One region of the Paenibacillus sp. Cedars genome, then DNA from elsewhere that is predicted to be linked to it. Evidence: a T-box and tRNA genes for the amino acid it is inferred to sense, from the RefSeq annotation. Region 1 holds a T-box; the other holds one or more tRNA genes.
What was found. A T-box is a leader RNA that pairs with one kind of tRNA and senses whether it is charged. The one in region 1 lies ahead of pheS (phenylalanine--tRNA ligase subunit alpha), so its partner is inferred to be a tRNA-Phe.
Positions count from the first base shown of each region.

Region 2: it encodes a tRNA-Phe, which carries the amino acid that the T-box ahead of pheS (phenylalanine--tRNA ligase subunit alpha) is inferred to sense. The anticodon was not compared.

Region 1 is NZ_CP020866.1:865,349-876,205, forward strand. It holds gene B9D94_RS05735 (DUF4183 domain-containing protein) at 69-353, shown strand; gene B9D94_RS05740 (YolD-like family protein) at 475-702, shown strand; gene B9D94_RS05745 (pyruvate kinase) at 1,049-1,606, shown strand; gene abc-f (ribosomal protection-like ABC-F family protein) at 2,402-4,273, shown strand; T-box leader at 4,377-4,652, shown strand; gene pheS (phenylalanine--tRNA ligase subunit alpha) at 4,719-5,753, shown strand; gene pheT (phenylalanine--tRNA ligase subunit beta) at 5,783-8,233, shown strand; gene B9D94_RS05765 (cell division protein ZapA) at 8,493-10,457, shown strand; gene B9D94_RS05770 (cytochrome c oxidase subunit II) at 10,540-10,857, opposite strand, start outside.
Region 2 is NZ_CP020866.1:465,469-484,194, forward strand. It holds rRNA gene B9D94_RS03655 (23S ribosomal RNA) at 1-1,567, shown strand, start outside; tRNA gene B9D94_RS03660 (tRNA-Asn) at 1,641-1,716, shown strand; tRNA gene B9D94_RS03665 (tRNA-Ser) at 1,720-1,811, shown strand; tRNA gene B9D94_RS03670 (tRNA-Glu) at 1,828-1,902, shown strand; tRNA gene B9D94_RS03675 (tRNA-Val) at 1,968-2,043, shown strand; tRNA gene B9D94_RS03680 (tRNA-Met) at 2,063-2,139, shown strand; tRNA gene B9D94_RS03685 (tRNA-Asp) at 2,171-2,247, shown strand; tRNA gene B9D94_RS03690 (tRNA-Phe) at 2,316-2,391, shown strand; tRNA gene B9D94_RS03695 (tRNA-Thr) at 2,413-2,488, shown strand; tRNA gene B9D94_RS03700 (tRNA-Tyr) at 2,493-2,577, shown strand; tRNA gene B9D94_RS03705 (tRNA-Trp) at 2,584-2,657, shown strand; tRNA gene B9D94_RS03710 (tRNA-His) at 2,680-2,752, shown strand; tRNA gene B9D94_RS03715 (tRNA-His) at 2,799-2,874, shown strand; tRNA gene B9D94_RS03720 (tRNA-Gln) at 2,893-2,967, shown strand; tRNA gene B9D94_RS03725 (tRNA-Gly) at 2,983-3,057, shown strand; tRNA gene B9D94_RS03730 (tRNA-Cys) at 3,069-3,142, shown strand; tRNA gene B9D94_RS03735 (tRNA-Arg) at 3,155-3,231, shown strand; tRNA gene B9D94_RS03740 (tRNA-Leu) at 3,239-3,318, shown strand; gene B9D94_RS03745 (hypothetical protein) at 3,959-4,258, shown strand; gene B9D94_RS03750 (PspA/IM30 family protein) at 4,332-5,009, shown strand; gene B9D94_RS03755 (PspC domain-containing protein) at 5,012-5,512, shown strand; gene B9D94_RS03760 (PspA/IM30 family protein) at 5,514-6,200, shown strand; gene liaF (cell wall-active antibiotics response protein LiaF) at 6,373-7,017, shown strand; gene B9D94_RS03770 (sensor histidine kinase) at 7,066-8,139, shown strand; gene B9D94_RS03775 (response regulator) at 8,117-8,767, shown strand; gene B9D94_RS31865 (hypothetical protein) at 9,071-9,151, opposite strand; gene B9D94_RS03780 (YwmB family TATA-box binding protein) at 9,227-9,760, shown strand; gene zwf (glucose-6-phosphate dehydrogenase) at 9,898-11,445, shown strand; gene B9D94_RS03790 (peptide chain release factor 3) at 11,565-13,145, shown strand; gene sspI (small acid-soluble spore protein SspI) at 13,228-13,464, opposite strand; gene B9D94_RS03800 (potassium channel family protein) at 13,607-14,269, shown strand; gene B9D94_RS03805 (TrmH family RNA methyltransferase) at 14,356-15,159, shown strand; gene B9D94_RS03810 (DUF1801 domain-containing protein) at 15,285-15,731, shown strand; gene B9D94_RS03815 (SRPBCC family protein) at 15,816-16,238, shown strand; gene B9D94_RS03820 (ArsR/SmtB family transcription factor) at 16,242-16,586, shown strand; gene yunB (sporulation protein YunB) at 16,697-17,662, shown strand; gene B9D94_RS03830 (M23 family metallopeptidase) at 17,780-18,726, opposite strand, start outside.

The DNA of each region.
Region 1 (10,857 bases):
CAGGCATGTTTTCTAAGTTTTTGCTTGAAAATCTGTATGAGTCTCAAGAATGAAGGGAGGCGATGAAAATGCCAATAGTACCACCGTATCAAAACAGTAGAAGATTCACTGCTACAGCGGGTGCTGGAACGGGAACAGGAACAACATTCGCGATTGCAGCAACAGCGTTTATCAATGATGCAGGAACAGCTGCCACGGTATTTCCGAGTACGTTCAACTATTACAACCTTTATGTGAATGGTATAATGCAAACGGCTGACGTTTCTTCTGTTACAACAACGACGATTACCATCCCTGATGGCGACACGTTAGATCCTGGAACTCCACTTATAGTTCAATTCGTTGTCTCTTAATTCATGCTGGTTTTCAAAGAAAGACCTGCTCTGATTTTTAAACGAGTAGGTCTTTTCTCTGATTTCAAACCAAAGGGGAATTTTGATCCTTCCCGGATGCGTTGTCGGTACTACTAAATCAATGGATAACGAACATCGAACCCTGACCATAAGGCTGTTTGATGAATATGAAAATACGGAGTTAACAGGGATTGTCGTTCTGATCCACACGTTTAGACGAGAGATCAAATTGTCCATGGCTGAAGGTGAATGTCATTGGATTAAGATCGATGAAATTGAAAATAAATTACGAAGGCCCCACCTTCATTTTGAAGTGCCCCCCTTTTTGTGGACCGTTTGTCGCCTTTGACAGAAGAACAAGCTTTGAATTATTTGAAAAGCAGCACATAATGAGGTTTGGGCAACCTATCAAAATGATGCTAAAGATCTTGCAATGAGAGCTGGACAAAGTTTCTTTACTGGACCTGAAAGTCATCGTGCAAACGGATATAATGAGACCTACTACTATTACCATTACCATGGAGGAAAAGATACTAGTCGCCAGATTGGTCATATCTTTTACGGAACAGCAGGTAGCTTGGGGCTTCAAAAAAGAAAACAAGTTAATCTACAAAGGATAAGTTCTTACTCTAGTACCTTCTTAATATTATTCAAAACACGGATTCATTAATTCTAAATAATAAGAGGTTTATAAAATGCAAATAGATATCCAAAAACTTTATGATAAGTATATGACTTTAGACATTCCCAACCCTTTTAATTTAGAACAGATCGATAAGATTCTAAAAGATAAATATTTTGCTGTAGAAACGGATCTTGAAAATTTTTCAGGACTAAGATGTGACCCTTACGAGAATTTTGATGAAGCAGTTAAAGCATATAGTTTTAGAGATAAAAGGGGTATTAAGGAACTTTTTAAACTTAATTCGGAAGAATATGATGAATCTTTAGTCCCTAATGGAATTAACTTAACTGTGAATTCAAAAGATAATATGTATATTTCAGGTGGAACCGAGATAGGTGGCTCTAATTTGTTATCTATTGAAACAGCAATTTTTTTTGGAATTGATAAGGAAGAAATGACACTGGGCAATGAGCGATTCGAAGACTATTTGGTTGCTCTATATTTGGCTGGATATATACAATTCGAAAATGATACAATATTAGAAGAGGTTTACAAGCGATATAGGGATAGCTACTTGTTAGAATATTATGGTCCTTCCAGTGGTCGTGGAGGAGAGAAATTGTATTAATGCAATGTTAACCCATGGATATGTACAAAATTGTAGGATAGCCGATTCAAGTCAATTCAGATAATTGATTCGCGTTCATTCTTTTATCGACATAAATGCCTTTAGGTATTTGTATCTTGGTCTTTGATTACTTCTATTTCTGCTTTCATGCATCGAAGATGTCGTAACTCAGCGTTGGTTATCACACCAATAATTATGGTACCCCCGATAATGATTCCAATAAAGGTAAACATTATGCCCTATGAATAAGATCAAACAACTCGATCATTATTCTTCACCGTCTTTACCTTTTTGCCTAAGTAAGTGTACACAAATGGAACGAAGTAACCAATTGCCACTAATGACTTTCGCAGATGCCCCTTTTACATCCTAGGATTATCTGTTATAATGGCGATAATTTCATTCCAAGAATGCGAGGTAACCCAGTCCAATGAAGTAAGACACCCTTTTCTCTAAACAACTGCATGTGGTTTTGCAGGCGTTTCTCTACGGCGGTAGAGGAGAGATTTGGTGTGTCTGAAAAATGTGACCGGGGTACCTCTTTTTGTTGTGTAGAAACGGTGCTCTTATGTAATAAAATCACATATACGGAACGAACTTACAGCTTTCGCTAACGGCCCGTGTTATCGAGTTTATCTCCATAACCGTCAAGGCTGGCTTGGAATGAACAGCCGAACGTTAGTGGCTGCTTGCTGTAGATCGTCCCGTCTTCAGCTCCATCATCCTCTTTAAACATCCGCTGCAGGCTAACGCTTGCGGTTTTTTTATGTTTTCCAAGAGAGAGGATGAGGTTATATGACCATGATTTTAAAAGCAAAAGATATAAGTATGGAACTGCAAGGAAGGCCGCTGTTTGAAGGAATTCAGTTTGAGGTTGCGGAAGGCGAACGGATCGCGCTGTACGGACGGAATGGTACTGGTAAAACGACGCTGTTCTCCATCTTGGCAGGCGAGCTCGAACCGACCTCGGGCGTAGTGGAGACGATTCTGCCGAGGGAGCGCTGGGGCTGGCTCAGGCAGCAGGATGAGCCGGATGAGGGAAGCATGAGTGCAATCGATACGGTGCGAAGCCGCAGTCATGCTTCGCTCTGGGAGTTGAAGCTTGGGCTTGCCGGTGTAGAGCGGCTGATGAATAGCGGGAACAATGAGAGCATGGAACAACTGCTGGAGCAGTACGGAAATCTGCTAGAGCGCTTCGAGTCCCAGAACGGGTTCCAATGGGAAACCGAGGTGGAGAAAGCTATGACGATGCTGGGAATCGGGCCAGAGGTGTGGCCTGTTCCCTACCGCGAACTCAGCGGAGGACAGAAGACGAAGGTTATGCTGTCGGCCCTGCTGGTATCCGCTCCGAAATTTCTCCTGCTCGACGAGCCAACGAACCATTTGGATAATGAAAGCCTGGTCTGGCTGGAGCAGTGGCTGGTATCGTCCTATAAGGGGACCGTGTTATTTGTGTCTCACGACAGGGAGTTTATCGACCGGGTGGCAACCTCCGTATGCGAGTTGACACCAGACGAACTCAGGCGTTACCGGGGAGGTTATACGGATTACCGCCGGGAAAAAGAACGGGAGCTGCGCGAGCAGGAGACGCTTTATCGCAAGCAGGAGCTGGCGCGCAAGGCGCTGGAGGAGTCGATCCGCAGGTACGAGGAGTGGTTCCATAAAGCGCATGATGCGGCCGGGGACGTCAGTGACGTCAAGATAACCGCCAGCTTCTACAAAGCGAAGGCGAAGAAAAACATCTCGCGATATCACGCCAAGGAGAAGGCACTGGAACGGCTTGAAGCCGAACGGGTAGATAAGCCGCGCAGCGGTCCCAAGCTGAACATGGAGCTGGAGGGGGAAGCTTTTGGTGGTCGCACGCTTCTCCAGGTGAAGGATGTAGGTTTTGGATATGGGGAAACCCGTCTTTTTGATAAGCTGACCTTCTATTTAAACCGAGGCGACCGGTTGGCCGTAAGGGGACCTAACGGAAGCGGCAAAACGACGCTGCTCAAGCTGCTGCTGGGAGAGATCGATCCGCAGGAGGGACGGATCACACAGAATCCTTCAATCCGGATCGGCTATTTCTCACAGGAGCTTGAAGGGCTTGAGCCCGAAACCACACTGCTGGACAGCCTGCTTGTCATACCGGGCATGACGGAGAGCCGTGCACGCACGCTGCTCGGTTCGTTCCTTTTCCGAAGGGACGATGTATTTAAGAAGATGGGGCAGCTGAGCATGGGGGAGAAGTGCAGAACGGCTTTTCTCAAGTTATATTTCAGCGGAGCCCATCTGCTTGTTCTGGATGAACCCTCGAATTACTTGGATGTGGATACCCGCGAGGTAATTGAACAGGTGCTCGTGAACTTTCCGGGTGCGATTGCGCTTGTATCCCATGACCGGTATCTGGTGCGCCAAATCGCCAACCGGCTGCTGACACTGAAGCCTGGTGAAGCTCCGGTATGGTTTGAGGGGAGCGTGGACGAGGAGGAAGAGCAGGCCTCTCGCATTGGTGTCATCAAGGGGGACACAGAGAAAGATAACCGCCGTATGGCGCTTGAATACCGGGTTCAGGAATTGCTGGGCCTATCAACCGACGAGATAGAGGCGGGGGAAGAGGCGAACTGGCTTGCTGAAATCAGAGCACTTCGGGCTGAGCTAGCCAATCTTCAAGCGGATAAATAAGCGTTGTTGACTAAAATCGAGCCGATAGGGTTAAAATGGGGGAAATGAAACTTGCCATATCCCGCAAGGTTGCATATAATAAACCCTATATATTTGTATAAGACAAAATGCGTCGATGGAGAAAAGTAGCTAGTGCCTCTTTACAGGGAAGAGATACCATGGATTGAGAGTGTCTCTCAAAGAATCAGGCTGGCGAAGTTCGCTCCGGAGCAGTTCCTTGAACACGGCATGCTGCCGGTCAGTAGGGGATAACGGGTCCGATTCGTTACGTCGGTCAAGTGAGCATGATAAGCCATATCCAATCCAAGGGTACAATGGTCTTGGCAAGGATAGGATGGCATGTTAACAAGGGTGGTACCACGGTCTCTTCGTCCCTTTTCGGGAGGAGAGGCCTTTTTTGTTTTCAGTACAATGATGGAGTTTACAAAGGGGTGTGCGAATAGCCATGAAGGAAAAATTAGAAGCATTGAAGCAGGAAGCATTGGCGCAATTGCAGGATGTCAACGATCCGCAGCAGCTGAACGATTTACGGGTGAAATACCTTGGCAAAAAAGGTGCCCTGACTGAAATACTGCGCGGAATGGGCGCGCTGAGCGCAGAGGAGCGTCCTGTCATTGGCCAGGTGGCCAACGATGTGCGCGGTGCGATTGAGGAAGTCATCTCCAGCAAGCAGGAGGCCTTCCAGCAGCAGGAAACCGAAGAGCGTCTGCGTGCGGAGAAGGTGGATGTAACCCTTCCGGGACGCAAGCTCACCCAAGGCGCGGCTCATCCGCTCAGCAAGGTCATTCAGGATATCGAGGATATTTTCATCGGTATGGGCTACCGCATAGCGGAAGGTCCGGAGGTGGAGACGGACTACTTCAACTTCGAGGCATTGAATCTGCCGAAGAATCATCCGGCGCGCGACATGCAGGATTCCTTCTATTTGACGGAGGATTTGCTGATGCGTACGCAGACATCCCCGGTGCAAGCCCGGACGATGCTGTCAATGCAAGGGAAGGCGCCTGTCAAAATCATCTGCCCGGGACGCGTATTCCGCCGGGACGACGATGACGCGACCCATTCATTCCAGTTCCATCAAATCGAGGGACTGGTGATCGGTGAGAACATTCGCATGAGTGACTTGAAAGGAACGCTGCTGCAATTCGTGCAGGAGATGTTCGGCGATAACACGCAGATTCGACTGCGTCCAAGCTTCTTTCCTTTCACCGAGCCGAGCGCGGAAGTGGATGTATCCTGCGTGAAATGCGGGGGCAGTGGCTGTCGCGTATGCAAGCAAACGGGCTGGCTTGAGATTTTAGGCTGCGGAATGGTTCATCCGAAGGTGCTTGAGATGGGCGGCTATGACTCTGAGAAGTACAGCGGATTTGCATTCGGTATGGGCGTTGAGCGGATTGCCATGCTGAAATACGGTGTGGATGATATCCGTCATTTCTTCAACAACGATGCAGCATTCTTGAATCAATTCACGCGGATCTAATTTAAACGATAAAGGGAAGTGAACAGACAATGAGAGTATCAACCGATTGGTTGTCCGATTATATTTCGCTCGAAGGTGTGACCTCGGAGGATTTAGCGAGCCGTATTACATCAGCCGGTATTGAAATCGATGTGATCGAGAAACGGAATCAGGGCATTAACAAAGTTGTCGTAGGCTACGTCAAGAGTAAGGAGAAGCATCCTGATGCAGATAAGCTGAATGTGTGCATCGTGGATGCCGGTCAGGAGGAAGATATCCAGATCGTTTGCGGAGCAAAAAATGTGGATGCCGGCCAGAAAGTGCCCGTAGCGCTTGTAGGCGCGAAGCTTCCCGGCGGCATGGATATCAAGAAAGCCAAGCTGCGCGGTGTTCTTTCCCAAGGTATGATCTGTTCGGCCAAGGAGCTTGGCATGAACGACAAGCTGCTGCCCAAGGAGCTGCAGGAAGGGATTCTCGTTCTTCCGGCTGAAACCGAGATCGGTAAGCCGATAGTGGACGTGCTGGGTCTGAACGATGAGATTCTGGAGCTGGATCTGACGCCGAACCGTTCCGATTGCCTGAGTATGCTGGGCGCAGCATATGAAGTGAGTGCTATTCTGGGACGTGAACTGAGCCTTCCAAACCCTGAGAAAGAAGTGATGGAAGTTCATGATACAGCTGCGGATCATATCTCGGTTACAATCGGTGCAGCTGAGCAGTGCAGCCATTATGCTGCGCGCTATATTACCGGAGTAAGAATCGCGCCTTCCCCACTGTGGATGCAGAACCGATTGATGGCAGCGGGCGTGCGGCCGATCAACAATATCGTGGATATTACAAACTATGTCATGCTTGAATATGGCCAGCCGCTGCATGCTTTTGATGCGGACCACTTGAAGGACGGCGCGGTTCATGTACGAATGGCTGAAGCCGGTGAAACGATGGTAACGCTGGACGGAGCAGAGCGTCGTCTGGAGCCGCATATGCTGGTTATTACAGCCGGTGGAAAACCTGTAGCTCTGGCAGGCGTTATGGGCGGCCTGGACTCCGAAGTAACGGACGGTACGGTGAATATTCTCCTCGAATCGGCTAAATTCGATGGCGGTACCGTTCGCAAAACATCCCGTCAGCTCGGCTTGCGTTCGGAAGCAAGCTCGCGCTTCGAGAAGGAAGTGGATCCAGCGGCAGTCATACCTGCGCTGAACCGTGCAGCGGCGTTGATGGCGAAATATGCCGACGGTGCCGTACATCAGGGGATTGTCGAGGCAGGCAGCGCTCATGCCGAGCCGACCGTTATCACGTTGTCGCTGGAGAAGCTCAACCGGTATCTGGGCACGGAGCTGTCTCTGCTTGAGGTAAAAACCATTTTCTCGAGATTGCATTTCCCGAGCGGTGATGCAGGCCAAGGATTGGTGGATGTTCAGGTGCCGTCCCGCCGCGGCGATATCGTGCTGGATGTGGACTTGATTGAAGAGGTTGCCCGCTTGTATGGATACGACAACATTCCGACAACGGCGATTGAAGGTCCGACAACACCGGGCTCCTTGACAAAAGCGCAGGCTATTCGCCGCTCGCTTCGCCGGCTGCTGACACATAGCGGCTTCCAGGAGGTTCTGGGGTATTCATTCATTCATCCGCAGCAAGCGGAAATGTTTACTTCTCTTGCGTCAGAAGGCACGGCAGTTAAGCTTGCCATGCCGATGAGTGAGGACCGCAGCGTGCTTCGCACCAGCCTGCTGCCACAGCTGCTGGATATCGCTGTGTATAACCATAACCGCAAACAGCCGGATCTGGCCCTGTTTGAAATAGGGAACTTGTTTCATACGTTAGAGGAGACGCTGACGAAGCAGCCGCTGGAGCGTCCGGTTCTCGGCTTGCTCATGACAGGCCGTAAAGGAAACAAGCAGTGGAATGTGCAGCCTGCCAAAGTGGACTTCTTCGATCTGAAGGGAGCGCTTGAGACGGTACTCGACTATCTTGGAATACGCGTTGAGGACATCACTTACGTGGCAAATAGCCCGGAAGGATTCCATCCTGGACGCTCCGCTTCAGTATATACGGGTCAAGGCGAGAACCAGCAGCTGCTTGGTGTACTGGGACAAATTCATCCGAAGACGCAGCAAGAGCTGGATTTGGAAGATACCTATGCTGCCGAAATCCTGCTTGAGCCGTTGTATGATTTGACCAATGCCCGCGTCGCTTATCGCGATCTGCCTAGATTCCCGGGAATGGAGCGCGATCTTGCCATCGTGGTCGATGAGCAGGTTGAAGCCGGCTCCCTGATTCAAGTCATCAAGGAGAATGCAGGCGAGCTGCTGCAGCAAATTCAGGTGTTTGATGTCTTCACCGGCAGCAAGCTTGGGGAAGGCAAGAAGAGTGTTGCCATCTCCTTGACGTATCGTCATCAGGAACGGACGTTGACGGACGAAGAGGTTGCCGAGGTTACCGAAAAAGCAGTCTCAGCGCTCCAGCAAACTTTTGGCGCAGAATTAAGAAAATAGCAGGAATTGTGAACGCCCGCATCGAATCCATTACATCAGAGATTCGATGCGGGCTTTTTTGCTCTAAATGGAACTGGGATTTGCATCAGGATGCCCGCAGGGTACATAATTATAAGCACAAAACTGTGTTATCATATACCAAACTTCGGTCTGTTTTCTTGAGGTTCGTCTCCAGATGTTATCTCATATATAATGAAGAAAGAGGATAGACCATTTCAGACATCATAGAATCTACACATAATAGAAGGAGGGCACAACTGTGACTACACCGGACCGTAAAAGCGTTACCGTAGACATCTACGGAACTTCCTATAAACTTGTTGGCAATAGCAGTGATTACACTAGACAGGTAGCGAACTATGTGGATGACCGCATGCGCACCATATCCAAGGCACATTCCAGGCTCGATACCCCGCGCATTGCCGTCCTGGCCGCAGTACATATGGCTGAAGAAGCTTTACAGAAGCTGGAGTATCAGAATGAAGCCAAACAGATGACGGCCGAGCGCAATGAACTGCGTACGGAGCTTGCCAAGGTGCAAGGGCTTCAAATCGAGCAGCAGGAAAGACACCGGCAGCAGCTGGAACAACTGGAGCAAAGGCTGGCGGAGCAGTCTTCCTTAGCTGATAAGTACAGAATTTCCACTGAGAATTTAACGAGTGAGTCAGAGCGAACCAAGGAGCTGCTCCAGAAGGAATCGAGCCGGGTGGAAGAGCTGCTGAAGGAGAAGCAGCAGCTTGAAGCACGTCTTAAGGAACAGCGGGAGAAGCTGGAGGGCGGTCATAAGCAGGCGATTGAAGATATGAAACGCCGTTATGAAGGGCAAATTTCGCAGTTGACGGGCACCCACAAGCAAGCGCTGGATAAGTTGGAGCAGACTCATCGGGCAGCAGTGAAACAGGCCGAAGAGAAGCAGGCTGAACAATTGAAGAAGCTGGAGAGCTCCCATAAACAAGAGGCGCTCCAGAAGGAGCAGCAGCACTCGAAGACCGTTCAGGATTGGGAACAGAAGTATACGAAGTCTATGCAGGATCTGAAGCAGGAGCACTCGAAAAGTGCGCAGGAGTTAGAGCAGCGGCACGGAGCAACCGTTCAGGATCTGGAGAAGCAGCTCTCGGAGCAGCGCAATCGCGGAGGGCAGCTGCAGTCGCGATTATCGACCACGGAGAAGGAACTGACTGCCGCTAAAGCGGAGTCCGTGAAACTGAAGGAAGAGCTGCAGCTGTCCAAACAGCAAGGAGATGCCTCTCAGCAGGAATTGCGATCCTTCCGGACGAAGGCGGAAGGACTCGCGAAGGAGCTTGAGGGACTGAAGCAGGAATCCGGCAAATCGGAGGAAGAGCGTCGCCGTCTCCAGAAGTTAGTGGTGGATGCGAATCAGACTTCACGCAAGCAGCAGGAAGAGCTGCAGCGTCTTAGCGGTGAGCTTCAATCCTGGCGTACCCTGGCTGATCAGCGTAAAGAGGAAACAGGCGAGCTGGAGATGAGAATTGTTGAGCTGATGGAAGCGAACGAGAGCCTGGAAGAAGGAATGAAGGGGCTTCAGGATGAAATCCACGTCATGAAGGATGAGGCTGACCGGTCTATTTCCGAGCGCAGAACGGCTCAAGAGGAACTGAAGGAGCTGCAGCTTCGCTATGAAGAGCTGGAGAAACTCAGCGAGGAAGCGGGGATTCGAGAGGAAGAGACAAGCAAACTGTACGCTATGCTGGAAGAAGAATACGATACAGTGTCGAATCAGCTCGAGGAGCTTCGCAAAAAAGCGGCTGCAAGTGAAGAGCATGGACGTGAGCTTGCAGAGCAGTTAAGAGATTCGGAGGAGCGAGCCGCGCACTGGCAGAACCAATACCAGCAATGGATGGAGGAGCGGGAGCAGCTTGCCGCTGACCGTGAGAAGCTGGCTGCAGAGCGGGATGAGTGGAGACGCACGCAGCTCTCTCTTGAAGAAGAGCTCCAGTCCTGGCAGCAGGAAATTGCCTCTGCACGTCAAGCCTGTGAACGTCTGGAAGGCGAGAAGAGTGAAGCCACGCAGCAGTATTCCGATCTTGGTGAGCAGTACGAACTGGTCATGCATCAATACCAGCTGCTGCAGGCAGAACAGGAACTGAAGGCGGAGCAGTCAGCGCTGCTTGAAGAAGAACATCGTAAATTAAAGGAAGAGTATGCTAAGCTCCAAGTTGAATATAACGAGTGGATCGAGTTGATTGAGCAGGATCAGCGTTAGGCCATGGTGAAGATTTGAACCTGAAAAAACCTCCGAATCAGCAGAGGCAACTCTGGCGATCCGGAGGTTTTATTAGGATGCTCTATTCTTCAATGATGATTTTGGAGATCATTTTGCTGTGACCGGCTCCGCACATAATGGAGCAGGAAACTTCAAATTCTCCAGCTTTGTCGGGTGTAACAACTTTGCTGTTATTGTTGCGGTCAAGCTGAAGGCCAAGCGCCGGAATCATGACGCCGTGGTTGCCGTCTTCATTCTCGTAAGAAATTTTCACGGGCACGCCCTTTTTCAGATGATATTCTTCCTGGTCGAATTGGAAGTTGGATCCCTTTATAACGAGCTCTGCTTCAGGCGCCACGCCGGTATCCGAGATTCCGGAATCTCCTTGGGTTGCCTCCTG
Region 2 (18,726 bases), 400 kb from region 1:
GAGGAAGGCTCGTCCGCTCAGGGTAAGTCGGGACCTAAGGTGAGGCCGAAAGGCGTAATCGAAGGACAACAGGTTGAAATTCCTGTACCACCGTAAACCGTTATGAACGATGGGGTGACGCAGGAGGGTAGTGACGCGGACTGATGGATGTCCGTCCAAGCAGTGAGGCTGATGTGTAGGCAAATCCGCACATCGATAAGGCTGGGCTGTGATGGGGAGTGAAAATTATAGTAGCGAAGGTCATGATCTCACACTGCCAAGAAAAGCCTCTAGTCAGGTGAAGGTGCCCGTACCGCAAACCGACACAGGTAGGCGAGAAGAGAATTCTAAGGCGCGCGGAAGAACTCTCGTTAAGGAACTCGGCAAAATGACCCCGTAACTTCGGGAGAAGGGGTGCCTCGGTAGGGTGAATAGCCCGAGGGGGCCGCAGTGAAAAGGCCCAAGCGACTGTTTAGCAAAAACACAGGTCTGTGCGAAGCCGTAAGGCGAAGTATACGGGCTGACGCCTGCCCGGTGCTGGAAGGTTAAGGGGAGCGGTTAGGAGCAATCCGAAGCTGTGAACCGAAGCCCCAGTAAACGGCGGCCGTAACTATAACGGTCCTAAGGTAGCGAAATTCCTTGTCAGGTAAATTCTGACCCGCACGAATGGCGTAACGACTTGGGCGCTGTCTCAACGAGAGATCCGGTGAAATTTTAATACCTGTGAAGATGCAGGTTACCCGCGACAAGACGGAAAGACCCCATGGAGCTTTACTGCAGCTTGATATTGGATTTGGGTACGATCTGTACAGGATAGGTGGGAGCCTTCGAAGCATGAGCGCCAGCTTGTGTGGAGGCGACGTTGGGATACCACCCTGATCGTATCTAGGTTCTAACTTGGTACCGTGATCCGGTGCGAGGACAGTGTCAGGCGGGCAGTTTGACTGGGGCGGTCGCCTCCTAAAGAGTAACGGAGGCGCCCCAAGGTTCCCTCAGAATGGTTGGAAATCATTCGAAGAGTGCAAAGGCATAAGGGAGCTTGACTGCGAGACCTACAAGTCGAGCAGGGACGAAAGTCGGGCTTAGTGATCCGGTGGTACCGCATGGAAGGGCCATCGCTCAACGGATAAAAGCTACCCTGGGGATAACAGGCTTATCTCCCCCAAGAGTCCACATCGACGGGGAGGTTTGGCACCTCGATGTCGGCTCATCGCATCCTGGGGCTGAAGTAGGTCCCAAGGGTTGGGCTGTTCGCCCATTAAAGCGGTACGCGAGCTGGGTTCAGAACGTCGTGAGACAGTTCGGTCCCTATCTGTCGTGGGCGTAGGAAATTTGAGAGGAGCTGTCCTTAGTACGAGAGGACCGGGATGGACGTACCGCTGGTGCACCAGTTGTTCCGCCAGGAGCATGGCTGGGTAGCTACGTACGGAAGGGATAAGCGCTGAAAGCATCTAAGCGTGAAGCCCCCCTCAAGATGAGATTTCCCAACTAGTAAGACCCCTTGAAGACGACGAGGTAGATAGGTTGGAGGTGGAAGTGCAGCAATGCATGGAGCTGACCAATACTAATCGGTCGAGGGCTTATCCAAACATATTTCAATGTGCTGCAACTTCGTTTCGTATCTAGTTTTCAGGTGATTAAGCATCTGAATTGAATATTGTTCCCTGATAGCTCAGTTGGTAGAGCACTCGACTGTTAATCGAGTTGTCACAGGTTCGAGTCCTGTTCGGGGAGCCATACGGAGAGGTGTCCGAGTTGGCCGAAGGAGCACGATTGGAAATCGTGTAGGCGCCAAAAGCGTCTCGAGGGTTCGAATCCCTCTCTCTCCGCCACTATTATTTCAAGCAAGGCCCGTTGGTCAAGGGGTTAAGACACCTCCCTTTCACGGAGGTAACAGGGGTTCGAATCCCCTACGGGTCACCATTATATTCAAAAAAATACTTGCTTCTTGTGCCGAAATTTGGTACGATAAAGGTCGCTTTTGTTACGGAGGCTTAGCTCAGCTGGGAGAGCATCTGCCTTACAAGCAGAGGGTCGGGGGTTCGAACCCCTCAGCCTCCACCATATATACACCTTTTAATGACGCGGGGTGGAGCAGTTCGGTAGCTCGTCGGGCTCATAACCCGAAGGTCACAGGTTCAAATCCTGTCCCCGCAACCAATTTATATCACTTATAGTGATCATACCTTATGGAACTGTGGTGTAGAGGCCTAACATGCCTGCCTGTCACGCAGGAGATCGCGGGTTCGAATCCCGTCAGTTCCGCCATTATTTACAAGCTTCAGGGATAAGATGAGTATCCGATATGGGTTTCGTCGAAGTTCGCGAAGAACTAAGGCTCGGTAGCTCAGTCGGTAGAGCAGAGGACTGAAAATCCTCGTGTCGGCGGTTCGATTCCGTCCCGAGCCACCATGTAATTTTATAATTGTGTATGCCGGTGTAGCTCAATTGGTAGAGCAACTGACTTGTAATCAGTAGGTTGGGGGTTCAAGTCCTCTCGCCGGCACCATTATGGAGGATTAGTGAAGTGGCTAAACACGGCAGACTGTAAATCTGCTCTCTTCGAGTTCGGTGGTTCGAATCCATCATCCTCCACCAGTTTTTAGGGGCATAGTTTAAAGGTAGAACAACGGTCTCCAAAACCGTTGGTGTGGGTTCAATTCCTGCTGCCCCTGCCATTGAATACTTATAATGAACTTGGCGATCGTGGCGAAGGGGTTAACGCACCGGATTGTGGTTCCGGCATTCGTGGGTTCGAGACCCATCGGTCGCCCATTACTTCATTATGATTATTCTCTAGAAAAAACTATTACATTATGGCGATCGTGGCGAAGGGGTTAACGCACCGGATTGTGGTTCCGGCATTCGTGGGTTCGAGACCCATCGGTCGCCCCATAGTTTTTTAAAAAATGTTGGGGATTAGCCAAGCGGTAAGGCAACGGACTTTGACTCCGTCATGCATAGGTTCGAATCCTATATCCCCAGCCATTGATTTTTTAATAAGCGGACGTGGCTCAGCGGTAGAGCATCGCCTTGCCAAGGCGAGGGTCGCGGGTTCGATTCCCGTCGTCCGCTCCATTTTTGTTTCTGGCGCCATAGCCAAGTGGTAAGGCACAGCTCTGCAAAAGCTTTATCCCCAGTTCGAATCTGGGTGGCGCCTCCATTACAAACTTATGTGCCCTTAGCTCAGCTGGATAGAGCGTTTGACTACGAATCAAAAGGTCAGGAGTTCGAATCTCTTAGGGCACGCCATCAGTAAGCCGGTGTGGCGGAATTGGCAGACGCGCGCGACTCAAAATCGTGAGGGAAACCGTGGGGGTTCGAGTCCCTTCACCGGCATCATCAAAAGGAATGCAGACTATAAACGTCTGCATTCCTTTTTTCGTATTGATCTTTTGTTAGGTTAGTTACTCCACGCTAAGCCTCCGTTGCTTTTTATGATAGGGACTGATGTAATGCTCCTCAGTATGTAGGCAGCTCCTGAATTGCACCTAACTGCATGCCTTTAACTGCAAACCTTTAACTGCAAACCTTTAACTGCATACCTTTAACTCCCCCTTTTTAATACACTATCGTATTTCTTTACGTGGTATTAATCCCCTCACTAATCCGGGACACGTTTAATTCCAGTGCTTTCAATCAAATGAATATCTTTGATTTTCTTACAAGGCCTTTGTAAATCAGGACATATTACGCGACCCGCGGTATAGATCCTTTCTAAACCGACACTTTTAGCACTGCTCTAAGGTAATCAGACAGCAGTAGAGCTATGCTCTCGATGGTAATGATACATCCCATGGAATGAGCTTAGAGCAGATCTAGTGTAAGGGTTGGACGCAGGTCTGTAGGTGGCCCCGACTTAGGTCTAGGTTCAAAAACCGTCCGCAGGCCGTTTTAGTTCATCTTGAAATTACCTAGAATAGAGTCATAAGGTTGAACAAAAGAAACAACAATCAAATAACAGAAAGGCGGTGCATAAATGAGGAATTCAAAAGGAAATGGAATAAGTATCCTGTTGATTGGTTTAGGGATATTGGTTCTCCTGGGAATATTCGGTCCTCTGCTCGGATGGTTGTTCAGTCTTCTAATTCCAGTGCTGATGGTCGCTTTGGGATATTACGGGATCCGTAGAGGAAATACCTTAATCGGATGGATTATTCTCGGTATCGGTGTGATCTGGTTGATGGGTAAACTCTCCTGGTTGATCGGTCCGATCTTTGGAATCATCTTAATCATCTACGGGGTGTCCAGATTGAAGAATGGCAGACCACGTTACTGATATAACACAATAATGAATGGCAGGCATAAACAGCCAGATAATGATCGCGATAGAAGAGGAGGACTAAGCCAATATGAGTGTTTTCCGGCGGATAAGAGACATAACCGTTGCAACATTGAATGAAAAGCTTGAACAGAGCCAGGATCCGGTTCGTTTGATCGACCAGTTCCTTCATTCAACCAGACAGGACATTGCAGAAGCAGAGAAACTGCAGCAGCAATGCCAAGTACATTCCAGACAGCTGAAACAGCAGGTGGATCAAGCAGAAACCATGCGCTATAAACGTGAAGAGCAGGCATTGCTCGCACTGAAGGCCGGTGAAGATCATCTTGCCAAACTTGCATTGCAGGAAAAGTTGATCTATGAGGAAAAAATTGAGCAGTACCAAGGCCTGTTATCCTCAAGCCTGGAGTCGCTGAAAGAAATCGATGAACAGCTCGGCGAGCTGCGCATGGAATATCAGACGGTGTACAGCAAACGTCAATATTACGTTGCCCGGGTCGAGACCCTTCGTCTTCAACAAAAAATGAATGAACGTACGGGATCCTACGGCGGCGGTCAAGATGTACCCAAGATGTTCAATCGCCTAGAAGATCGCATCAGTGATTGGGAATTGGAAGCCAGAAGCCTTCGCGATTTACGGCGCATGGGGCAAGAATACATGAATCAGGCTGGTGAATCGGTCTCCACTGTATTGGAAAAGGAACTTGCCCGCTTGAAGCAAAAGCTGAATAACAGCGGAAAGGAGTAAACATGACTAGATTGTACCGTTCCACCCGCGACAAAATGTTCACAGGGTTGATCGGCGGTATATCCGATTATTTCGGAGTCGAATCGACCCTACTCAGAATCATATTTGTAATCAGTATCTTTTTTACAGGCGGTACAACGCTCTTAATATATCTGATTGCATCCCTCGTAGTTCCCAAAGAACCGTATTATCACGATCCGTACGGACCACCACGGGGAAGACAGGGCGGCGGATATCGTTACAACGATAATCCAGGACCAGGTCCAGGCTACAATGGTTACAACGACGGTTATGGACGCCAAGGCTATCCTAATGAACATGGGATCTTTGGTCCGAAATATGACCGCTCTGGGCGTCCGGATGGAGGACATGGCGCAAGAAACAACGCGTCCCCGGATTCCGATCTGGATGCAATGATGAAGGATATCGAGAAGAAGGCAATGCAGAAAGAAATTGAAGAACTTAAGAAAAAACTTTCGGACTATGAGAAGGGAGATAAATAACATGGGAGTATTTAAAAGACTTAAAGATATGACAAAGGCATCGGTGAATGAACTGCTGGATAAAGTAGAGGATCCGATCGTAATGTTGAATCAGTACCTGCGCGATATGGAGGCAGAAATTCATGAAGCAGAGGTAACGGTTGCGAAGCAAATGGCTAACGAGCGCCGCATGAAGCAGCGTGTGGATGAGGCAGTAAAAATGGCTGCACAACGCGAAGCACAAGCTGAATTGGCTCTGAAAAACGGTCAAGAAGAAGTGGCTCGCAAGCTGCTTGAAGAAAAAATTTATTTCGATCAAAAAGAAACCGAGTATGTGGAGCTGCACCTGCAATCCGAGGCTCAAGCGAAAGAGCTTGTCGCTCAGCTGCATGAAATGAAAGACGAGTTCTACAAAATGCGTAACAAGCGCAATGAGCTCGTAGCCCGCGCTCAAATGGCTAAAGCGAAGAAACAGATGTCTCAAGTGAGCAGCCTGCACACGATTGAAAGCGGCAGTGCTTCGATGGGCTTCCACCGTATGGAGGAAAAAATTATGCAGTTGGAAGCAGAAGCTGATGTGCTCCGTGCACCATACCGTCCTAACAATGCTGTATACACCAGCCCGGTGGATGCTGAGAAGCAGTTGAAGGTGGATGAGCAGCTGCAAGCTTTGAAAAACAAAATGGGTAATTCCTCAAAGTCAGAGTAATTGCTTAACAAGTTAGCAAAATAAGTACAAACCATATTCGAAATCCATGTTCATATGATATGCTATACGGTATGATAGTTGTCCGAATAGTACAGGTAAAGCCATACAGTGTGGAGTGTCACACTGATATGGCTTTTCCGAGCTTATATCTTGGTCATCAAGGAGGTGCGACATGGACAGAAACCGCTGGATTGCAGTTGGTTTAATGAGCTTGGGATTCATTATGCTTTTCGGCCGATGGTTTGGTTTCTTCACCATTGTCGCCCTGCTGCTCATGTTTGCAGGTGTCCTTCAGATCAGGGAAAGTCACGTGAAGAAGGGATACATTCTGCTCGGAGTAGGTGCCGTGATGCTGCTGCTGGAGCATCTCATGCTGATTATCGGCATCAGCTTGATTTCGCTAGGTATTTTTTATGGTAAGTCCAAACGGGCTCATACAACAACAGGATACATTCAGAAGCAGAACTTTATGTCCAACTTTGATTGGGACCGTGCACCGTGGGTGATGCGAAGTCTGAGTGTGTGGCATGTGCTTGGAGAGGCGGATGTGGACCTATCGCTTGCGCTTCCTGAGGAACGCCAAACCGTCCTGATGTTCCACGGAATGCTGGGCGATATTGATCTGATGATTCCTGACTATTATGGGGTGGAGATCGAAGCATCGATACTGTTTGGCTCCATTCATATGGACGATCGGAAGGAAACCGGCATCCTCAATCGAGTTCGATATAAATCGCCTAATTATGAGGCCAGTGAGTATAAGGTGAAATTCATTGTTTCTTATTTAGGCGGGGATTTGAATATAAGAATGACCTAATAAATGCAGAAGCATTGTTTTGTTTAAACCATTCAGGAGGGTTGCCCCGTGGAAACAGAAAAGAAAGCAAATATGATTACCCGACATATGCGCGAGGGGACCCTTCTTGGATTGGTTGTCATGCTCGTTGTTCTTTATTTATTATATACATATGGTTATCTTAAGCCGTTTGATTCGTGGAAGAACCGGATCGAAGCCGGCATTACTCTGGTACTGCTGCCGATTGGACTTGGAGCCATTTATGGATTCTTTCAAGGATATCGGGTAAAGCGCCGGGTCGATCTTGTAAGGGAAACACTGGTAAACTGGGAAAAAGGCAGCCTAACGGACGTAATGCCCGATATCGGTGAAGATGAAGTGGGCAGGCTCGGCGAGCAGCTGGTTAAGATCAGCAAACGCTGGGAGGATCAAGTATCTTCCCTGCAGCGACTGTCTACGAACAATGCGCAGCTTGCAGAGCAAGCCAGAGTCACGGCGATTGTAGAAGAGCGGCAGCGTCTGGCACGCGAGCTTCATGATGCGGTTTCTCAGCAGCTGTTTGCGATCTCGATGACCGCAACAGCCGTAGGAAGAACGCTGGATAAGGATTTTGACAAAGCACAGCGTCAGGTCGCGCTGATTGAGGAAATGTCGGCCGTTGCACAGTCGGAGATGAGAGCACTGCTTCTTCATTTGCGGCCGGTCTATCTCGAAGGAAAAGCGCTTGAGCAAGGACTGAAGGATCTGATCAAGGAACTGCGGATCAAAGTACCCATGGAAATTACGTTTGAGATGGACGATGACATACATTTGCTAAAAGGGATTGAGAATCATCTGTTCCGTATCGTTCAGGAGGCGATGTCGAATACACTTCGGCACTCCAAGGCGGAGAAGATGGATATCCGCATTCATCGTAAGCAGAATACCGTTCGGGTGATGCTGCGGGACGACGGGATCGGATTCGAGTTGGATGACAAGAAACAAACTTCCTACGGTCTGTCCACGATGCAGGAACGGGTAACGGAGATCGGGGGCTCGGTACAATTCATAACAGCACCAGGTAAAGGGACGCGAATTGAGATTGTTGTGCCGCTCATAAATGACGAACGTAAACGGGGGGATGGAGATGGAAACACCGATTAAGGTGCTGCTGGTGGATGATCATGAGATGGTTCGGATCGGTTTGGCGGCCGTTCTGGGTACAGAGGATGGCATCGAGGTGGTTGGTGAAGCCGGCAGCGGCGAGGAAGGGATACGCTTAGCCCAGGAATATCATCCAGATGTGGTGCTCATGGACTTGGTGATGGACGGAATGGACGGGATCGAGACGACGCGTCAATTGATGAATCAGTTCCCGAATCTTAAGGTTATTGTACTGACCAGCTATCTGGACGATGAGAAGATGTATCCGGTTATCGAAGCAGGCGCCTTCAGTTACTTGTTAAAGACTTCCCGCGCTTCAGAAGTAGCCGATGCGATACGTGCAGCCGCACGGGGGCAGTCGGTACTCGAGTCGCAGGTGGCCTCCAAGATGATGAATCGCTTCCGGCATCCGCAAAATGAAGCACCGGCCCATAACGACCTCACGGATCGTGAGATGGAAGTGCTGCGATTGGTGGCCCAGGGCAAGTCGAATCAGGATATTGCTGATGATTTGATTATAGGCATCAAAACTGTGAAGTTTCATGTGACTAATATTTTGGGCAAGCTGGGTGTAGAAGATCGTACCCAGGCGGCCATATATGCATATAAGAACGGGTTGGCTGAGTAAGAACGGCCGGCTCTTTTTTTATAGAAATAGAATTTATTAGTTATCAACAGGCTGATGAATTTAATGGCGAGAGGCGGCGAGAGGCGCATTTTTCAAGTTGGGTGTATAAATCCGCTGTGACGAGGCTATCCTTTTAGTAGATTGATAGATTCGTACGGGGAGGCGTGGCTGACGATGCGGAAGATGCAATTACAGATTATTGTGATGATGTTGTTGCTGTGTGGAGCGGCAGGTGTCATGGCGGGTTTTGCAGGAACAACGAAGGACAATATGGGCGTAACGGTTCCGCAAGCAAAAGCAGTCTCAACCTCGGCAGGATGGGAAGCAGCAGGTGTGGCAGCAAAAAGTGATCTGGAGCTCCTTGTCGATCTGGGGGAGGAACACATGGACCCTTCGGCTCTCTTAACGGTAAAAATTCAAGGAGAAATCATAAATACCGTATCTGCGGATCAAGCTAAGATGCTTGCGGATCAGTTAGCGGGAGCTATTGGGCTGTCAGAGGTCACTACGGCTCGACTTCATGGAAACGAAGTATTCCATGCTGAAGCGAAGGTTTCCGGTGTATCTGCGCAGCTGGATTGGGCGCTCAGCGAGGAGGGTAGCAGTTACATCAGAGTGATGCTTATTGGAGAGGCAGCAGAGCAGACCACGGAGATGATGACGATGCAGCAGAACATCCAGGATGAGATGAATCAGGCAGGCATTGCCAACACATGGAATGCGGCCATTCAGGGGTATGCATTGAAAACAAGGGGTGTCGAGGAGACGATGAATCAGGTAGAAGAATCCATATCCGCTGAACTTCCTATTCGCTCGGTTGAAGATTATGCGGATGACACAACTTTGAGTCGTTCATATGAGGCTCCTTCCTTGGATGCTTTCGTGATGAGTGGCAGCACACCCATTCATATGCAGATGGCGGTGCATGAAGATTCGGTGAAGAAAAGTAATAGAATAACGATCGGATTTCCCGTCATTACAATAGAGTACTGAAAATGATTTCTGAAACTCCGATGAAAAAATGTGGAATGAGATAGCATACTTTATATGAATATGCTAAAATGTCATCACATCGTGTTAAGTTCCGATGCATAAAAATACACTATAATTCATAGAAAGAATGAGGAGCCATGGCTGAAAATCAAAATCTAGATACATTGAAGACACCGGGAGCGGTATTTTTCATCTTTGGAGCGACCGGTGATTTGGCAAGACGTAAGTTGTTTCCGGCGATCTACAGTCTTTATCGTGAAGGGAAACTGGATGAGGATTTTGCGGTAATCGGCGTGGCGCGGCGTCCGCGCACCCAGGAAGAGTTCCGCGAGGACGTTTATCGTTCGATTCAGGAATTCTGCCGATACAGTTCGGAACAGGATAGTGAATGGCATGCATTTGCACAGCATTTTGAATATAAATCTTTAGATATTAACAATATTGACGGTTTCCGTGAGCTTCGTGAACAAACAGAGCAGTTGGAGACGAAATTTAATATACCGGGTAATCGCTTGTTCTATCTGGCGCTTGCACCGGAATTGTTCGGCAGCGTATCGTTTAACCTGATGAAGGGCGGTATGCTGGACGGAGAAGGCTGGAACCGTCTGGTGATCGAGAAGCCTTTTGGCTACGATCTGGAGTCGGCTGCCAAGCTGAACGAAGAGATCCGCAAGGTGTTCAAGGAAGAGGAGATTTATCGAATCGACCACTATCTGGGCAAGGAAATGGTACAGAACATCGAAGTTATGCGTTTTGCGAATGCTTTCTTTGAGCCGCTCTGGAACAACAAGCATATTGCGAACATCCAAATTACGCTTGGCGAAACGGTTGGCGTAGAGGAGCGGGGAGGATATTACGACCATGCCGGCGCACTGAGGGATATGGGACAAAACCATATGCTGCAGTTGCTGACCATGATTGCAATGGAGCCGCCTAGCCGTCTGCTCGCAGAGGATATCCGCGACGAGAAGGTGAAGGTACTTCGTTCCCTGCGTCCATATGCCTCACATGAAGAGGTGAAGAACAACGTTGTCCGTGGCCAATATACCCACGGCTCCGCAGGCGGCAAAGATCTGCCGGCTTACCGTGAAGAGGACAAGGTTAATCCGGAATCCAATACAGAAACCTATTTTGCGGCCAGAGTATTCGTGGATAACTTCCGTTGGGCGGGCGTACCGTTCTATATCCGTACAGGCAAACGCCTGCCAGTCAAAACAACCGAGGTTGTTGTCGAGTTCAAACGGATGCCAACAAATGTATATTTGGGACAGAAGCATTCTCTGGAACCTAACTTACTCGTTATCCGCGTCAACCCGATGGAAGGCATTTACGTGAAGATTAACGCCAAGAAGCCAGGTTCGGAGTCGGAGATCGCTCCTGTAGCGATGGACTTCTGTCAAAGCTGCATCGTGGGAATCAATTCGCCTGAAGCTTATGAGCGTCTGCTGCATGATGCAGCCCGCGGTGATTCCACCTACTTTACGCGCTGGGATGAAGTGGCTTCAGCCTGGTCCTTCGTGGATCGAATCGCAAACGCCTGGAGAGAGAACCAAGGGGAGCTGGAATCATATCCTGCAGGTTCTTGGGGACCAAAGAGGGCGGATGAGCTTCTGGAAGAAGACGGATTCCACTGGTGGCCCGTTAATGGTCAACTCGAGGATAACGTTGTGTGGTTGAAAAACTAACCAATTTCTAAAATTTACGTGATAAAAATCATCCTCATGCGCACCGCGTATGGGGATGATTTGCGTATTAATTGTGGTACAATGATATACATGACTTTAGTTACGAAGGGATAAGTGAAATGGCAAAGCTAATAGATGAACTGCAGCAGGAAGTGGATAAGCGACGTACGTTTGCGATTATTTCCCACCCTGACGCCGGTAAAACAACACTGACCGAGAAGCTGCTCTTGTTCGGGGGCGCCATTCGTCTGGCTGGATCGGTTAAGGCTCGTAAAGCGAGCAAGCATGCAACGAGTGACTGGATGGAGATCGAGAAGCAGCGCGGGATCTCGGTTACCTCGTCTGTTATGCAATTTGATTATTTAGGGCATCGAATTAACATATTGGATACGCCAGGTCACCAAGACTTTAGTGAAGACACCTATCGTACGTTGACGGCCGCAGACAGCGCAGTCATGTTGATTGACGTTGCCAAAGGGGTCGAGGCTCAGACCATTAAGCTGTTTCAGGTCTGTGCCAAGCGGGGCATTCCTATCTTTACGTTTATTAACAAGCTCGACCGAGAAGGACGCAGTCCGTTCGATCTCATGGAAGAGCTGGAGCAGGTGCTCGGAATCCGTTCTGTACCCATGAACTGGCCGATCGGATCTGGACGCGATCTGTGCGGTGTATACGACAGGGTTAAGAATCAGGTTGAATTGTTTCAGGGAGACGACCATTCCAAGATTAAAGTACAGAAGGTCGAAGGCTATGAGGACCCGCTGATTCGTGAGATGGCCGGTGATTACCTGCATGATCAATTGTGCCAGGACCTGGAGCTTCTGGATGTCGCTGGCGACCAATTTGATCTGGAGAAAGTTATGCAAGGTCAGCTGACGCCCGTATTTTTTGGAAGCGCGATTAACAATTTCGGTGTTCAGACTTTCCTGGAGAACTTTCTTCAGCTTGCGCCGAAGCCGGAGCCGCGCCGCAGCACGGAGGGTGTGGTGGAACCGACCGACGAGAAGTTCTCCGGGTACGTATTCAAGATCCAAGCCAATATGAATCCGGCTCACCGGGATCGTATCGCTTTTCTGCGAATTGTGTCGGGTAAGTTCGAGCGCGGCATGAGTGTGAAACACGTTCGCGTAGGCAAGGAAATCAAGCTGTCGCAGCCGCAGCAGTTCCTGGCGCAGGATCGAGATATTGTGCAGGAGGCTTATCCTGGCGATATCATCGGTCTGTTTGACCCGGGCATTTTCCGTATCGGAGATTCCCTCAGTCAAGGACGAGAAGTGATATTCGATGAGCTGCCAACGTTCTCCCCAGAGATTTTTGCGAAAGTAACGGTGAAGAACGCGCTCAAGCATAAGCAGTATCAAAAGGGGATTGACCAGCTGACGGAGGAGGGAACCATTCAGGTATTCCGTACCGTTAGCTTCGACGAAACAATCCTCGGGGTTGTAGGTCAGCTCCAGTTCGAGGTATTCGAATACCGGATGAAGGGTGAATATGGTGTCGATGTCCAGCTTCAGCGGATGCCGTATCAGTTCGCACGCTGGATTGTGGATGAGACCATTGATCCGTCCAAGTTCCGGATAAATTCAACGCTCGTGAAAGACAAGAAGGATAATTATGTTGTCCTGTTCGAGAATGAGTACGCAATGAGAACGGCAATCGATAAAAATCCAACCGCGAAGTTTCTAGAAACGGCTCCGTAAGTTGTAGATCGTAATGCGGTACATGAAAACAATCCCCCAGCTATGACGGCTTAGGGGATTGTTTTTTTTGTTGACCTTGGGTTTATCCTTGCAGGTTGCCGGGGGTAACGGTTTTCAAATGGTCGTGAAGGGAAGTGACAAGGCTGTTCTGCTGCGAAGCATCCATGTCTTTCCACATCATTTCAAACATCACACCGAGTCCCGGTAGCGCGGCTTCAGGCCCGTCAACGGAACCCTCGATCATGGAGCGCAGCTCTTCTTCGTCCTGGTTGTGGACTTTATGAATGACGGCCTGCCTTAGATCTAACAATATGGACATGGAAATGTTCCTCCTTGTTATGAAAGGGTCATTGTGTAATGTACCCGTTAAGCGGCCGTTACATTCAAGTATTCGGGACAGTATGATATACTGATATCATTCATATTAGGAAATGGACCTAGGCTCGTGGAGGGGTATATATATGGCTAAGAAGCAGTACGCAGTAATCGGTATGGGGCGTTTTGGCACAAGTGTTGCCAAGGAATTAAGCAGCATGGGATTTGACGTATTAGCCGTCGATGCGAGCGAACAGCGCATACAGGAAATCGCGAATTTGGTCACTCATGCCGTATCGGCAGATTCGACGGATGAAGACGCGCTTCGGGCGCTGGGCATTCGGAATTTTGACGTGGTGGTTGTGGCAATTGGCGAGGATATTCAATCCAGCATTTTGACTACGCTGATTCTGAAGGATCTTGGTGTACCGGCCATTATCGTCAAAGCGAAAAACGAGCTGCATGGTAAAGTCCTTAACAAAATCGGTGCGGACAAGGTGATATTCCCGGAACGGGACATGGGGCTTCGGGTTGCCCATCATTTGGTGTCACCGAACATTTTGGACTATATTGATTTATCGGACGACTACAGTATTATGGAGATGCTCGCTACCGGAGATCTGATCGGTCATAATCTGAGGGAGCTTGATATTCGGGCACGTTTTGGCTGCAATGTCATGGCGATCCGAAGTGACGCGGATATGAACATCTCGCCGAGTCCCGATGACCGGATAGAGGACGGCGATATTCTTGTTATCGTTGGGCATAAGAACGATTTGACAAAGCTGGAGCTTGCTTATCCGAAATGACGTCGGTAATGTGAATTTTTGTGAATGTAGTATCAGGTTGAGTGGAACTCAGCAATGTATATAAGCAAAGAACGGATGGATTAAGAATGGAGATACTATCGCCGCAGAATGCCAGGGTAAAGGGCTGGGCACAGCTGCAGGAGAAGAAACATCGAGATAAGCAAAACAAGTACGTGGTTGAAGGTATCCATCTTGTTCAGGAGGCCTTGTCATCCGGTGCGGATATCGAGTGCATAGCTTATGATATGGATAAGGGTATCCCATTTGAACTCCGTCAAATTCCAGATAGGGGTCAAGGTGCCGAATGGATTGGCGTATCCCATGCGGTGATATCAAAAGTCAGTGATACTCCGTCCCCGCAGCCGGTGTTTGCCGTTGTTCGGAAGGAAGCGCGTCAATGGCAGGACTTGATCATGCGCGAGAACGGATTGGTCATTGTTCTGGACGGTCTTCAGGACCCAGGCAACGTGGGAACTATTATACGGGGGGCGGACGCCGTAGGTGCTGCTGGCGTTATACTAGGACGCGGCTGCGCGGATTTGTATAACCCCAAGACGCTGCGCTCTACCATGGGCTCCCTGTTTCATCTGCCGGTGCTGGAGGGCGAGCTGCTGAGCATTTTGCCGGAGGCTCGAGAGCGAGGAGCCCGATTGGTGACAACCATGTTGGAAGGGAAGCGTTCCTGCTTCGAGTATGATTTCAGAGGGACAAGCTGGATTGTAATTGGAAGCGAAGGCCGTGGTGTCTCGCCTGAGGTTGCGGCTATCGTGGATGACGCGATCCGTATCCCGATGCCGGGTCAAGCGGAATCGCTGAATGCAGCCATGGCGGCGTCTGTGCTCATGTACGAGGCACTGCGGCAAAGACATTACGCAGACACAGGTCAATAGCAGATAGGGTCTTCTTCTGGGCGGGAAAGTGATTAGGTATCGTTGCTGATCATTTTCCGGCCTTTTTAAGTTATTTTTGAGAAAATGGAAAATCTAACGGGAGAGGTAGAAAGGAGTTTATTCCAATGTATGAGCAAAAAACGAAAGAGACAGATAACAGCGTGGTGGAGTTTATCGAGCAGGTGGATTCCCCTAAAAAGCGTGAGGATGCTTATCGCTTACTTGATATTTTCGAGGAAACAAGCGGCTTTCCAGCCAAGATGTGGGGACCCAGCATCATCGGTTATGGCTCATACCATTATCGTTATGCATCCGGTCACGAGGGAGATGCGCCGCTGGTTGGGTTTTCTCCCCGAAAAGCGAAAATCAGCCTGTATTTTGCCCCTGGTGATGATAAACGGGAGGAACTGCTGAAGAATTTCGGCAAGCATACAGCTGGCAAAGGGTGTGTGTACATTAACAAAATCGCGGATATTGACGTTGAGGTGCTGAAGCAGCTCATTCGAGAATCCATTGTCTTTCTGAACGAAACCTACCCGGATCAACATCAGGAGGATAATATTGGTATTTGACGCGAAACCTATTGGTATCATATTATGTTAAAAGGGAAACCAAATGGTTTCATAATTCAAACATAAGTGAGGTATCATTTTGCCATGGACAACCCATCAAACGGCAAGCTGCCGGATATTCGCCATACCCTTGTACTTCAAGCGCCGATCGAAAAGGTGTGGAAGGCTGTATCCACCTCGGAAGGCATTGCGGCTTGGTTTATGCCAAACAACTTTGAACCGGTGGAGGGCTTTGAGTTTGAGCTGAATGCAGGTCCATTCGGGAATTCACCCTGCAAGGTTACAATCATTGATGAGCCCAACCGTCTGTCTTTCAACTGGGGGAAGGATTGGAGCGTTACATTTGAACTGGTACAGCAAGGAGATCATACGGAATTCACGCTCATCCACGGCGGCTGGACAGCGGATCAAGTCACCGAGTTCGGAGAAGCTCACGATATTGTACGTGGCCGTATGGACGGCGGATGGGCAGGAATTGTTCAGAAGCTTGCCAGATACGTGGTTTAATCCATGTCTCAAGCTGCTGCAAAGCATGATGTTTATCAAGCCATTGCAGATCCCACGCGCCGCAAACTGCTTGGTTTGTTAAGCGATAAGGAAATGCCGGTTAAGGAAATCTCGGGGCATTTTCCAATGACGCGTACCGCCGTGTCCAAACATCTACGAATTCTGGGGGAAGCGGGGCTCGTGCAGGAACGCAAGGTTGGACGCGAGACCCGCTATCGCCTGGATGCCGAACCGCTGAAGGAATTAAAGGATTGGCTCGCTTACTTCGATCGTTTCTGGGAAAATAAACTGTCGATGCTGAAGCATTACGTAGAAGAAGAGGAAGTTCGATCCCATAAGGAAGAGTAAGGATAACCTATCCTTGCTCTTCTTTTTTGCCGTTTGTCCGCATACCCTCTATACAGGAGAGCTTGCCATGGTAAACATGCTCCTCGGGGCGTAAATAGGGGGGACCAAGCATGAGACGAAAGAGATGGGGAAGCAGACGTATATCCTTTCCGTCCCTGTCATGGCCCAGACCAAGGAGGGCTTATAAACCACCACGCAGAGGCTTTAGGCCCGTACCTCAGAGCCGGGGCCGTCCTCAGGCTGCCAAACGGCGCAGCATGAAAAAATGGTGGCTGATCGGTGCTCTGCTCCTTGTGTTTGGGATCGTTGAGTTTTTTATGTATATTGAACAGAATCTGCGTCCGCCAATCATGCATCTTGCGCAAATCAGGGTGAAGCAGATTGCCACCGAAGCGATTAACAAAGCGATCACATCACAGGTGACCCAAGGCAAGGATTTTGATAACCTGGTTAACTGGAAAACGGATAGCAACGGCAAAGTGACGGGATTCATGCTGAATTACGCCGAGCATCTGAAGATTACGTCCCATACAACCGAGGTTGTTCAGAAGACACTGGACGACATCCATAAGCGTAAGGAACAGATTCCACTGGGCCAGGTGATGAAGAGTCCAATCATCGCTTCATTCGGTCCGCAAATCCCATTAAAGATCGAACCGCAGGGAGCGGTAAAGGTTCAGTTGGATACTAGGCAGCAGGGAGCCGGTATTAATATGATACTGGTGGAGGTATTTGTTCATATTGTAACCGAAGTGGCGGTAGTTGTTCCTTTTGACATGGAGCCACAGATTGTGGAGGCCGATATTCCCATCTCCTATCTGCTCGTGGTCGGCGATGTGCCGATGTATTATTATGATGGTCAGGGAAAGGCTGTTGGTGAGAATAAAGCTAGCGCGCCAAGCATAGCGATTCCGCCACCAGTGACGAATGAGAACAACCATAACTCGCAGCAGGAAACCCCACCGGCAACAATTCCCGGAAATCCGGTTGAGGGAAGCGATGTGCCCATTATTCCTCCTCCTTCGTCCGGTGGCGTAAGCTCAGGACAACAAGAGGGGACAGGGATCGGGGATTAAGCATTAGGGGTTAGCCTATTATTCGGAATACCTACCTGGGTTTGTACTCGGACCGTGTGATTGAATCAGTTGAGCAGTTGATGTCATTGAACGAAAAAAACGCGCCCTGAGCTAAGCTCAGGAGCGCGTCTTTTTCTTGGTTCGTCTTTCTTCTGCTTCCCAATGCTTCAGCAGCGGGTAAGGATCGAATGCCCACTCGGTGAGTCCGGTATCCCGGTAAATGCCGTAATGGAGATGAGGAGGAAATTTGCCTTGGGTTCCGGGCTTTCCGTACCCTGAGCTGCCGACCCAGCCCAGGGTTTGCCCCGGCGTCACAACATCCCCAAGCGAAATGCCTTTGTCGAAGCCTTGCAGATGGGCGTAATAGTGGTAATGGTTGTTCAGGTCACGGATGCCGATACGCCAGCCGCCGTATTTATTCCAGCCCTTGATTTCAACAACACCGTAACAGGTACTGCGAACGGGGACTCCATAATGGGCGAACAAGTCGGTTCCTTCATGGACTCTTCTGCCGCCCCAGTTGCGTCCCATTCCGAATGTGCTTCGGTAGGAATAGTCGCTTTGGACAGGCAGAGGAAAGGCATGATCGAACAAATCCAGCTTCCCAAAGGTCTCATACAGCTTGGCATACTGCATCACGCGCTGCACGGCCCGAGTGTTCTGATAGTACGACCACAATCCGATGCTGAAATCATCAGCGGCATGCCCATACGGAGATAGTCTTGTCGCAACCGTATAGAGAAGATCGATATTATTATTGGGGTCTGCCTTGCCATCTCCGTCACCATCCAGACCGATCCCTGAAAACACGCTGATCGACATCGGATCAACATCTTCCTGATTGGGATTTAAGGGACCGGTCCATCTTGTGGGAGGGATGAAGATGCCGATTGTCCGCTCTGGATGCTTGCGATCCTTGGGATGGACCCGGGTAAGTGTTCTTTCATACTGGTCGATGGCCGCAAGGCGATACCATGGAATCTGGGTCACGGTAGCAACCTGGTCGTACAACGATTTCCGATCAGCAAAAATGGCTGCGGCATCGATGCTTTCTACGGATTCAT